DNA from 4 places in the Sporosarcina newyorkensis genome. Region 3 is predicted to be linked to each of the others. Evidence: riboswitches for the same ligand, from Rfam matches in the RefSeq annotation. Region 3 holds a riboswitch; each other region holds the start of a gene.
The links. A riboswitch is a leader RNA that binds a small molecule or an ion and turns the genes downstream of it on or off. The one in region 3 is predicted to bind thiamine pyrophosphate.
Positions count from the first base shown of each region.

Region 1 (3,139 bases), on a different contig from region 3:
GAACATACAACATTTTCTTCAGTATTCTCATCTTCAAGGCGGTGTTCACCCTTGGAATTAGCACCATGCCAAGCTGGCTGGTTGCTGAGACTTCTTTGGGCCTATCCCTCCGTCTCTCTCGATAAGAATATTCTTAATATAGGAAAAATTATTAGTGGATTCATTCTATCATGCGAACATAGCAGATGCAAGCTTACTTCTACTAGGAATGCTTTTTTCGTTTAACTGAAAGGTTTGTTATACTAATAGACACTATAGAGCGAATGAAAGGAGACGTTAACTTTGGCTTGGAGTTATGTCGCTTTAGCTGCGGTCGTAGAAATATTTTGGGTGGTGGGACTGCGCTATTCGGAGACATTTCTGCATTGGATCGGAACTGGAGGCGCGATTATATTTAGTTTTTATTTCATTATTAAGGCATGTGAGAAATTGCCTTCAGGGACAGTTTATGCTGTCTTCACCGGTTCAGGCGCTGCAGCCATTCTATTAGTTGATATTTTCGTTTTCCACGCGGACTTCACCTGGATTACGCTGTCATTTATCTGTTTGATTGTCATCGGGGTTGTTGGTATCAAACTGACTACAGATGAGCAGTCGGATGAAGCGAATCAAGAAGGGGGCAGTTGACGTTGGCTTGGGTTTATTTAGCGATTGCCAGTCTTGGAGAAATCTTTGGGGTTATAAGCATCAATTATTACTTGCAGAAACGTACGATCAAGCGTCTCCTACTCATAGTTGGAGTATTCAGTTTCGGCTTTGTTTTTTTATCGTTAGCGATGCGCGATATTCAAATGAGTACGGCTTATGCAGTCTGGACAGGATTGGGAGCGGCAGGGGCAGTCCTGGCTGGTATTCTAATCTTTAAAGAGTCTGCAAGTGTGAAAAGGATTTTCTTTTTGTCATTGATTATAGTAGGGGCCGTTGGATTGAAGCTGTTTGGCTAATAGAAAGGTAGTGGGGAAACTGGTTTATTGGACAAGTTTTGATGTGGAAGGTTGGAACGTAACAATGGCAGCGACTGAAAGGGGCCTTCTCTATGTAGGCTTAGCTGAAGATGCTGAGGAAAAAATGAAGAGTTGGCTCACCAAACAATATGGCGCTGGCGAAGTGAAGGAAAATGCAGACAGATTAGCTGAATACGCAAATGAAGTGAGAAGTTACTTGTCTGGAGAAGTGCAAGATTTCACATGCTCCGTGGATTGGTCAGGCACACCATTTCAAAACAAGGTGTGGAAAGCGCTTCAAGATATTCCGTATGGACAATTGGTGACATATTCAGACATTGCCGAGATAATCGGTCATCCTTCTGCAATTCGAGCAGCTGCTTCCGCGATTGGAAAGAATCCGTTGTTGCTTGTCATCCCATGTCATCGGGTCATCGCAAAAAATGGAAGTCTATCGGGCTACCGGGATGGTCAGCAACTGAAAGGTCGGTTGATTCGAATGGAAGGTAATTCTTTTACTTCCTCTAGTTGACAAAGTATTACTCTATGATAAACTATAGTTGTTCGACAATTCAATAATCATAACTAGGGGTGTCCAGCGCGACTGGACTGAGATGGGATGAGTAAAATGCATTCCGAACTCTTTGGACCTGATCTGGCTCGTACCAGCGTGGGGAAGTTTTCAATCTATCAATCAGCGTACTTTTGTGCGTTTTTGAAAGACCAGGTCCTTTTTTTATGGAGCTGGTCTTTTTTTGTGCTGCTGATTCCCTTTACTCGGATGGAGTCATGGTCTGCCCTCACAAAGGAGACGATGACAAATGAAACAAACGACAGAAAAAGAGATCCACATTCACGATTGTTTTCCGGCAAGCAGAAAAGTATATGTACAAGGAAGTCGATCCGATTTGCTTGTACCTATGCGCGAAATTGAACTATCACCAACCGTGACAGAGCAAGATGAGTTTCCGAATGAACCGTTCCGCGTTTATGATACGAGCGGAAAATACACGGAAGCAGGCTATGAAGTCGATATTAAAAAAGGACTTCCAGCCATTAAGGAAAATTGGATATGGGAACGTAATGACGTGGAAGAATATGAAGGAAGACAAGTAAAACCACAGGATAATGGCTATCGTTCAATAGAGCAAATGAATAACGATGCGCAATTTCCTTTATTGAAGCGCAAACCGCTGCGAGCTAAAAAGGGAAAGAATGTTACGCAGATGCATTATGCACGAAAAGGGATGATCACACCTGAAATGGAGTTCATTGCGATTCGTGAAGGCGTTGAATCGGAGTTGGTACGCGATGAGGTTGCGAGAGGACGGGCAATCATTCCGTCCAATATTAACCACCCCGAAGCAGAGCCTATGATTATCGGCAGTAAATTTCATGTCAAAATTAATGCGAATATCGGAAATTCCGCAGTCTCTTCATCGATTGCAGAAGAAGTGGAGAAGATGACGTGGGCAACACGCTGGGGTGCGGACAATATTATGGATTTATCGACAGGTAAGAATATCCATACGACACGTGAGTGGATCATCCGAAATTCCCCTGTACCGGTGGGGACAGTTCCGCTCTATCAGGCGCTCGAAAAAGTGAATGGAAAAGTGGAAGATTTATCATGGGAAGTCTTCCGCGACACATTGATTGAACAGGCCGAGCAAGGCGTCAGCTATTTCACGATTCATGCGGGGGTACTGCTACGCTATATACCGCTGACGGTTAACCGAGTGACAGGCATTGTCTCACGTGGCGGTTCGATTATGGCGCAATGGTGCATGCTTCATCATGAAGAAAGTTTTCTCTACACGCATTTCGAGGAAATTTGTGAAATCATGAAGCAGTATGATATCGCATTTTCATTGGGAGATGGCTTGCGTCCGGGATCGATTGCAGATGCTAATGATGAAGCGCAATTTGCTGAGCTGGATACGCTTGGTGAACTGACGAAAATTGCTTGGAAGCACGATGTGCAAGTGATGGTCGAAGGACCTGGGCATGTACCGATGCATTTAATTAAGGAAAATGTTGATAAACAAATGGAAATTTGTCAGGAGGCACCATTCTATACATTAGGTCCGTTGACGACAGATATCGCGCCTGCGTATGACCACATCACATCTGCAATTGGTGCTGCGATGATCGGGTGGTTCGGGACTGCGATGCTGTGCTATGTAACGCCAAAA
Region 1 is NZ_FUYJ01000009.1:24,250-27,388, reverse strand. Features, by position in the region: SAM riboswitch class I at 25-128, opposite strand; gene B5D59_RS15010 (DMT family transporter) at 283-627, shown strand; gene B5D59_RS15005 (DMT family transporter) at 624-944, shown strand; gene B5D59_RS15000 (methylated-DNA--[protein]-cysteine S-methyltransferase) at 937-1,476, shown strand; TPP riboswitch at 1,522-1,638, shown strand; gene thiC (phosphomethylpyrimidine synthase ThiC) at 1,766-3,139, shown strand, end outside.
Region 1: another riboswitch for thiamine pyrophosphate. It lies ahead of thiC (phosphomethylpyrimidine synthase ThiC); the one in region 3 lies ahead of B5D59_RS05290 (3-oxoacyl-ACP reductase).

Region 2 (3,139 bases), on a different contig from region 3:
TACTTTTTCCTGAACCATTTTCACCCGTGATCGCAATCCAGTCACCTGTTTTAGCCACTGCTTTCTTTGCAAAGATTTTCGGGGCAGTGCCACGAAAACCATGAAAGTCGTTGAGAAGGATCTTTTCAAATGAGGAAACTTGTTCACGTTCATGCATCATCGATTTAAAAGACTCAGATTCCTTATACTCATCCCACACACTTGGATACCAAATACCGTAGCGTTTCAATTCTTCTTGATAGTGCTTGAAAATGGTGGAAGGAGAGTCGTCCGCTAGAATAATTCCATGGTCATTAAACAAGACAACACGGTCTACCCAGTCTGCAATCAAGTCAATTTTATGCTCAACAATAATTACGGTTTTATCAGCAGTTGCTTGTTTAATAGATGACCAGATTTGTTCGGTGCCTTCGGGATCAAGTAATGCGGAAGGTTCGTCGAGAAACAGAACATCGGGCTTTAGCAGAAGTACGGAAGCAAGTGCAAGCCGTTGTTTCATCCCTTGAGATAGTTCAAGGATCGGTGTGTGTAAGTTTTCCAAATGTAGATCGACGCGTTTTAGCGCCTCTTCTATCAAAGGTGCCATATCGCTGCGCGGTACGTTCAGGTTTTCCAGTACAAAAGCGAGCTCTTCATCGACATATGACATACAGAACTGCGTATCGGGATCTTGAAAGACGAAGCCCCATGAGTCGGGCAGATTGATTTTATCGGCTTTCATTGGCAACTCAATGGAGTTCGGAACGATTCCGCTGAGCACTTGCAGTAACGTCGATTTTCCACAGCCGCTTGGTCCGAGCATGAGTACTTTTTCACCTGGCTGAACCGAAAAGGAGAGATCCTTGAAGATCAAGGAATCCTCTCCAGGAAATTTTAAACGCAGATTGGTTAGATTGATGGCATGTAGATTCGAATAATTCATCAAAATTTACCGATCCAGCATCGTATATTCTTTTTTATCGACTGGACGAATTAAAGACGTCACACCAGTTGCTTCGAGTGCCCGGACGATCAGCACGGCGAAAATCCCAGTGAAGATGAATGCACTGATGGCACGTAGTCCATATTTCACGATAAGTGCCCACGTTTCAAGTGCTGCATAACCATAGAACAAGTCGAGCGTAAAGCTGGCCAGGCATGAAGCGACGCCCGCTAATCCAGCAACTACCATTGAGAAGCGTTTATAACGGAACGCTGCAAACAGCAATTCTGCTGCAAGTCCCTGAACGAAACCATACATTAGAACTTCGATGCCATGCCCGGCAAATGCGGATAAACTAGCCCCTGCAATACTTGCGATCAGCGCTGTACCGGGTTTACGGATGAGCAGATAAGCAAATGGACCGACCATGAACCACATTCCATAAATCAGCTGACGTGCAACTGGCAGGATCGGCTTTACAACGGTATACAGATCATCCCAGAACTTCATCAGGATTCCGAAAACGACCCCGATCATAATCGTGATCAATAAATCTGTGAATTTCAATCTTTTCAATAGATCCCACTCCTTCTTTTTTTGCCTATACAAAAAAGCCGTCTGAAAGAGCAGACAGCCGAGGAGGGGACATGCAGGTCCCAGATATTCCCTTCGAACGCTCTCTACGCTGGCATTACCCAGATCAGATTAACGGTCAGCAGTGGTTTTATCTGCTATCTCAGCCTGATTCACTCAAGCACCCGTACGGACAATTATGTAAGCAGTCATAGTATACAACAGTCTAATTTATCTGGCAACCTGAGGCGCAATAGACTACATGTGAAAAAGTAAGAATTTGTGGCTGTGTTATTGTCGTTCAAAAAGCGTCTACTCTGTAATTAGAGAAGACGCTATTATCGGTGCATTTGAAAAGATATGCGATTTTAGAGTTTGAATCGTTGCATCAGTAGATTCAATTCCTCTGCTAGTTTTGCTAAATCATTGGAGTTATTAGCGACTTCCTCCATGGAGCTGCTTGCTTGTTCGGATGAGGCAGAAGTTTCTTCGACCCCTGCTGCAGATTGCTCGGTAATTGCTGCAATTTCTTCTATAGAGCTGCGCATTTCCTGGCCATTTGCTGAAATGTCGTTTAAGTCTTCAGCTATACTGCGAATTCGATTCGCCATTTCTGTAACAGCTGTACTGATTTTATCGAATGTTTCACCCGTTTGTTTAATTTGGCTTGTTCCTTCTTCGACTTCTTTATACCCGTCCTGCAGTGAATCTGTTACTGTTCTGGATTCATTTTGAATGCGGTTGACGATATCTGTAATGTTTGTGACAGATGAAGAAGATTGCTCTGCAAGTTTTCTCACTTCATCCGCTACGACTGCGAAGCCTTTCCCATGCTCGCCAGCTCGCGCAGCCTCAATTGCGGCATTCAATGCCAATAAATTCGTCTGGCCCGCAATGTCTTGAATGACAGAAACTAGTTCAGAGATTTCTTGCGTGTGCTGATCCAATCCTTCTACTTTAACAACGGCATCGTGAACGATTTGATCAATCACAGCCATTTGCTTGGAAGAAGAAGTCATCAATTCACTTCCTTGGTTCGTCATCTCAAGAACCGAAGTGGAAGATTTTTGTACATGCATACCATTTTCATTGGCTTCCATCACTTTTGCTACGAAAGTTTCCATGGAGGATGACAAAATCGTGGCGTTATCGGCTTGAGACTCTGTGCCGTTTGCTAAGTCTTCCATCGTTATGGCAATTTGGGCCGTGCCTGCTTTTACTTCATTTGCTGATTGAGTCAATTCTTCACTTTGTGTAGACACAGTTTCGGCCACATGATTGATTTCATCTAATAAATGACGAGTGCTGGCACTCATTTCATTCGTCGATGCGATTAATTGGCCGATTTCATCTTTAAGATGTGTTTCCATAGGCTCGCTACTTAAATCTCCGCTCGTAATGAGTTTCATTCGATTCATGACGATTCGGAGTGGTCTTGAAATCGAGTTAGCTGTAATTATAGCCGTGGCTATGCTTAAAAGAATGACTAGAACAATTACTCCAGTGACAATAAGTAATGTCGTTTTCCCGTTTGCTAGCATATTTTTCTCTAAATCAATAATAAAATTTTCTCGGTTTTTAGCTGCTTCTTCGTAAGACGACATTAAACTACGAGCTTCATCAGTCATCGACATAACATTACGA
Region 2 is NZ_FUYJ01000012.1:20,748-23,886, reverse strand. Features, by position in the region: gene B5D59_RS17195 (ABC transporter ATP-binding protein) at 1-853, opposite strand, end outside; gene B5D59_RS17190 (ECF transporter S component) at 929-1,498, opposite strand; TPP riboswitch at 1,583-1,694, opposite strand; gene B5D59_RS17185 (methyl-accepting chemotaxis protein) at 1,864-3,139, opposite strand, start outside.
Region 2: another riboswitch for thiamine pyrophosphate. It lies ahead of B5D59_RS17190 (ECF transporter S component); the one in region 3 lies ahead of B5D59_RS05290 (3-oxoacyl-ACP reductase).

Region 3 (3,139 bases):
AGACTCACTCTTATGTAAAATCACACAAAAAAGCTCTGTCTACTTATGACAGAGCCATATACTCTACATTCAATTGTCTCCCCGAATCAAATCAGCTTCTGTTGATTCAATAACTTCCTCTGCCGTAAAGCCGTCAAATACTTCTTTCAGCACTAAACCTTTTGGAGTCACTTCAATTAATGCTCTTTCGGTAATGATCTTATCGACAACTCCTTTTCCGGTAAGCGGCAGCGTACAGCGCTTTTTAATTTTTGGTTCACCGGTTTTCGAAACATGGTCCATTATGACGATCACTTTTTTGGCACCGTGCACTAAATCCATCGCGCCACCCATCCCTTTGATCACTTTCCCTGGAATCATCCAATTGGCCAAGTCTCCTGTTTCAGACACTTCCATTGCCCCTAAAATCGCGACATCCACATGGCCGCCGCGAATCATCGCAAATGATTCGGCACTCGAGAAGAAAGCAGAGCCGGGAACCGTTGTGACCGTTTCTTTTCCAGCATTGATCAAATCAGGGTCGACATCTTCTTCTAAAGGATACGGCCCAATGCCCAATAATCCATTTTCCGACTGTAAAATGACTGTTTTATCAGCTGAAATATAGTTCGCTACAAGCGTTGGCATACCAATTCCTAAATTGACATAGTTGCCGTCTTTAATTTCCTGCCCTGCCCTTTTCGCAATGCGCTCTCTAAAATGAATTGGTTTCATTAAGCTCCCTCCCCTTTCTGCCGAGTCGTCAGCCGCTCAATTCGTTTTTCTTGTTTTGCCTCCAATAAGCCTTGCACATAAATGCTTGGGGTATGAATGTGGGCAGGATCTAGTTCTCCAACATCTACAATCTCTTCCGCCTCAGCAATTGTAAATTTAGCTGCCGCCGCCATAAGTGGGTTAAAGTTTTGTGCCGTTTTATTGTAGATCAAGTTTCCCAATTGATCGGCTTTCGCTGCGCGAATCAATGCGAAATCTGCATTCAAAGCTTCCTCCAATAAATACTCCTTGCCATCAAAGACCCGCACTTCTTTTCCTTCTGCAATCTGTGTCCCGACTCCAGCAGGCGTATAGAAAGCCGGTATCCCCGCGCCGCCTGCACGTATCTTTTCAGCCAACGTTCCTTGCGGTGTCAGCTCGACTTCAATTTCCCCTGCCAATACCTGGCGTTCAAATTCCTTATTCTCCCCAACATACGATCCAATCATTTTCTTGATCTGCTTCTTTTGCAGCAACAAGCCAAGTCCCCAATTATCCACGCCACAATTATTTGATATGATCGTTAAATCTTTCACTTCAGTTTCCGCCAATGCCAGAATCAGCTGCTCAGGTATCCCAACCAGTCCGAATCCGCCAACCATTAACGTCGCTCCATCTTGAATAGTTGAAACCGCTTGCAAATTTGTTGAGTAGATCGTTTTCATACGTTTCTCCTCCTGTTCTTTGCCAGTGCTTCACCCTTATTTTATTTTAACAAATGATTCAGATATTTGCATGAAACTATGAAAAAGAATGGTAATTCATAGTATTAAAATGTCCCTAATGCTATACTTCACAGACACATACATAACAAAATCACTGGGGGTGCCTATTGGCTGAGAGGAGAAAACTCCGACCCTTTGAACCTGATTCGGTTGATACCGACGGAGGGAAGTGGCATTTTTTTCAGCGGCCACTAACTTTCAGTGGTCTTTTTTTGTATAAACCTATGAAAAAAGGAGCTGGATGGATTGGAATTGAAAGATCAAGTAGTATTGGTGACTGGTGCAAGCAGAGGGTTGGGCGCGGCAACTGCGAAGGCTTTTGGCGAAGCAGGTGCAAAAGTTATCGTAAATTACTTTCAAAATAGCGATAAAGCTCAGCAAGTTGTGAATGAAATCGGCAGTGACCGGGCCATAGCACTGCGGGCAGACGTGCGGAATCCAGATGACCTGCAGTTATTAGTAGAACAGGCTAACCACCATTTCGGACAGCCAATTACGACAATCGTCAACAATGCGTTAATCGACTTTTCATTCAATGGTGATGATCGGAAACAGTTGAATGCGATTGAATGGCAGGATTATCATAAACAGCTGGAAGGTTCTGTGGGGGCAACGCTAAATACGCTTCAAGCAGCTCGGGAAGGCATGACACAATTGCAGTTTGGTCGAATCATCAATATCGGAACAAACTTGGTGCAGAATCCTGTCGTACCTTATCACGATTACAATACGAGCAAGGCCGCTTTGCTCGGTATGACGCGGAGCATGGCAAAAGAATTAGGACCTGATGGTATCACCGTCAATATGGTGTCAGGTGGGCTTTTACTGAAAACAGATGCTAGCGCCGCAACGCCGGATGCTGTGTTCGATATCATTAAAGCCAACACACCGATTGGGCGAGTCGTCACTCCAGAAGAAGTAGCTGATGTGGTTGTCTTCTTCGCTTCTCCTTCCAGCCGTGCCGTCACAGGACAAAATCTCGTAGTGGATGGCGGATTGGTGATGGATTGATAGAGTCATTTCCTGACTTTTTGCATGGTTGATTTGTAGATCAAGCGTATATTAGATAGCACCTCCTTTGCGTTGAATTCATCAAATGAAACGGCACAGTTCTCTCACGTTTTTCGACATACACTAAGAGAGAAGGAGGTGCATATTTTATGTCATCAAGAAAGTTTAGACCTTGCAGCGGCTGTGACTCTTCTCATGTATCGAATCGGGAGACTAGATGTTATGACGAAAAGAAATTAATTCATATACTCGTCGATTTAATGATGGGAGATCCTATCGAAATCACCTTGAAACACTCAAAAAATATTCAGCATAATGGCTATTACTTAGAATTCAACAAAAACAATCGAGTTATCCATTTTCAACCGTTCGGAGATGCAGATGTCCAAGAATTCGCCTTGGCTGACATTTGCACGATAAGATATAGCTGATACAAGGAATTTCAGAATCCAACACGGTGTCGTTCGATGAGACTAAAACTAGCAGCCATAAGAGATTATTCCACCTTTCACTCTCCTAAATCACCATAAGAAACCCCTTTATGATCGCGTATAGACACTTTATGATCTTCAACAGCAAAATGACGCACATGGAAGAAGGGCAGTTCAGGAGATCACTCCCTGGACAGCCCTCCATTTATACAGTCTTGC
Region 3 is NZ_FUYJ01000002.1:195,989-199,127, reverse strand. Features, by position in the region: gene B5D59_RS05300 (3-oxoacid CoA-transferase subunit B) at 70-714, opposite strand; gene B5D59_RS05295 (CoA transferase subunit A) at 714-1,418, opposite strand; TPP riboswitch at 1,565-1,663, shown strand; gene B5D59_RS05290 (3-oxoacyl-ACP reductase) at 1,725-2,489, shown strand; gene B5D59_RS05285 (hypothetical protein) at 2,639-2,920, shown strand.

Region 4 (3,139 bases), on a different contig from region 3:
GCGTAGACTGTCTTCGATCGCAGCTTGGATAAATTGTTTTGCTTCTGCAACGGCATCTGACAAGGAATAGCCTTTTGCGATAAAACCGGTTAAAGCAGCTGCAAACGTACAGCCTGTACCATGGGTATCTTTTGTTTGTACCCAAGGCGTTGTCATGGTGAAAGATTGACCTTCACAATCAGCGTAATAATCTTTTGCTTCGAGCACATCGTTGCGGTGGCCGCCCTTCATAATGACGGCTCTTGCACCTAGCTCGATGATGATTTGCGCCGCTTCTTGAATATCCTCATCCGTTACAATCTTCATGCCTGTTAGTACTTCGGCTTCCGGAATGTTGGGCGTAATAATAGTGGCAATTGGGATTAAATTTTCCTTCATCGCTTGGACCGCTTCTTGCAGTAATAATGATTGACCACCTTTGGCAATCATGACAGGATCAATCACGAGAGGAATCGGCGGGTATTCTTCCAATAAAGAAGCAATAGCCATTATAATTTCTGTAGAAAATAGCATACCTGTTTTACAGGCTTTCACTTCAAAATCATCCAGTACAGCACGTACTTGAGCTACTACGCCTTCTACTGGTACTGGATAAACACCATGAACGCCTTGTGTGTTTTGGGCGGTAATGGCAGTAAGTGCGGATGTGCCAAATACACCGAGCTCTTGAAACGTTTTTAGATCGGCTTGGATTCCAGCACCGCCACCGCTGTCTGAACCGGCAATAGTCAATGCTACTTTTACTGTCAATGAAAAAACCCCCTTACTCGTAGTTATACTAAGTACGTTTTGGTTTTGCGATCCAATGTATATAATGCATTCAAAAAGTTCATAGCAAAATCACCTGGCCCATGAGAAACTTTGGCCGCTTCTTCGCCTGCACGTTTATAAAATGCGAGTGCCGCCGCTGCTGCTTCTAAAGGACGTTCGCTCCCGATTGATAAGAATGCTCCTACTACGGAACTGAGTAAACAACCTGTACCCGTAATATTCGTCATCATAGGGTGTCCCCCAGTAATGGATAACGTGGAATGGCCGTCAGTAACGATATCAATTTCTCCAGATACAGCCACTAAGCATGCATATTTCAAGGCAACGATTTTTGCGATTCCCTCTACGTCGGCTTGTCCTTCTCCTGCATCTACGCCTTTTGCATTCCAGGGGATGTCTGCGATAGCAGCCAATTCTCCGACATTACATCGAAGCAGAGTAACATCCACTTCATCTAAGATTTGCAGTACACAAGCTTTTCGGAAGGGAGTCGCGCCTGCACCGACCGGGTCCAGCACAACAGGTTTTCCCGCTGCGCGGGCACTGTTGCCTGACAAAATCATTGCATCTACTGTTTGTTGCTTCAACGTCCCGATATTCAGAATGCTACAATCGGCAACTTTTGCGATATCCTTTGCTTCTTCTATTGCATCAGCCATTACAGGAGAGGCTCCGATAGCTAATAGACCATTCGCTTGAAAATTCGCTACTACGATATTCGTAATGCAATGAACCAGTGGTTGTTCCTTGCGAAGTTGGTGAATAAGCGGCATGTTTCTCTTCCTCTCTATAAAGGTATATATACAAAAAGCCCATTCGAAATGGGCTGTTGGGTACGATAACTACCCACTTCCCTTCGCTAGTATGACTAGATCAGGTTCCAAGGGTTTGCGGTAAATGCATCTCAGCCCATTAAACCGGGCTCCCCTAGTGGTGAATATGAATCAGACATATTGATTGTAGCATATATTTACAGAAGGATAAAACGATACTGGGATGAGCAGAATGAATTGTATAAAAATGATAGATAACACATAGAAGAAGTAGGTAAACACATATGCCCAATGTTGCATAAGTGTCTGAAATGAAACAGTCGATTGATATGAAATGAATAAAAAGGAGCAGATGAAAAATGGAGCCATTATTCGAAGTTCAAAGTATGAAGCATTCATTGGGGGAGCTATCGTTTGTTTGGAGTGATACAGGAGGGTACTATAGGGTCTATAAAAATGAACGGCAGTTGTATGAAGGGACTGTTGCTGAATTTACTGACGGAGAACTCGATTCAAGACACCCATTTCAATATACGATTGAACGTGTAAAAGACGAAAAAGTAGAAGACGTCATAGTGATTCAAACATCTGCTTTAACGAGCAGGGTGGAAGACGAACATCCTCTACAACGTTTGGTCATCACAACAATTGCGGCTTCGTCACAAATTGCTTTGTCTTGGGAGCGAATTAAAGGCGTAGAAAAATACGATATTTACCGTAATGGAATATATCTCGATACCGTAGAGAATAACCGCTTCATCGATCGAGAATCAAGCATGTCCGAGGCGGTTACATATAGTGTTTTGGGTACTCGTCCACTAATTGACAGCAATCAGCAAATGAATGTCAGTAAGTCGATCGTATCGAAAGCATTTGAAGTAGTGATGCCGCCTAGTTCAGAGAACAAGCCGACGGAGGAAAGCTATACGTTTTCAATACGAGTGAATTGTCGGGATCACTTATTGCAACCGGTGGCAAAGCGTAAAAAGGTGCTAGAAATAGATCGGTGGAAGTTTCGCTATACTACATTTTTAAAAGAAGATATCCTGAAAAATCCTAATCTCTTGTCTCCGTTGCCATACTTCGCTGGTGATGACCGGGATTTCGATCCAGAAGGGAAAAGTTATCGGACGCGAGTGGATATGCGAGGTGAATTCAATATTGAAGAAAGCTCACTTCAATTTACGAAGGCTGTCGGTCCATCTATTGGCATGAATTATTTGAAAAGCTATAAGCGTCATGGTCATGCATCGTTGGAAGATATTGAAATCAAACGTTTGGAAGGGAAGCCGTCAGAGATCAATTTTGAGATAGTGCATGATGTCGGGAATCCACTGACAGTTTCTCCACCCATCCATTATGAAGTGAAGGGTCATCTGGATTGTGAAGGAAATATCGATTTGGTTGGTTATCATAACGACGCTCCCCATCATGAGATTTATCTATCGCTTGGTGACGGTGATTGGTGGACTATACGTCAGTCGGAAAGCGAAGGGCTGGCATACTTATCAGGTGTCTTAGGTGATGATTATTGGCGTTATATGACGTGTAATTAAGAATGGACATCCCCTGCGCAATGACAGTTATAGTGAAAG
Region 4 is NZ_FUYJ01000010.1:32,314-35,452, reverse strand. Features, by position in the region: gene thiD (bifunctional hydroxymethylpyrimidine kinase/phosphomethylpyrimidine kinase) at 1-750, opposite strand, end outside; gene thiM (hydroxyethylthiazole kinase) at 774-1,544, opposite strand; TPP riboswitch at 1,606-1,710, opposite strand; gene B5D59_RS15940 (DUF3238 domain-containing protein) at 1,904-3,100, shown strand.
Region 4: another riboswitch for thiamine pyrophosphate. It lies ahead of thiM (hydroxyethylthiazole kinase); the one in region 3 lies ahead of B5D59_RS05290 (3-oxoacyl-ACP reductase).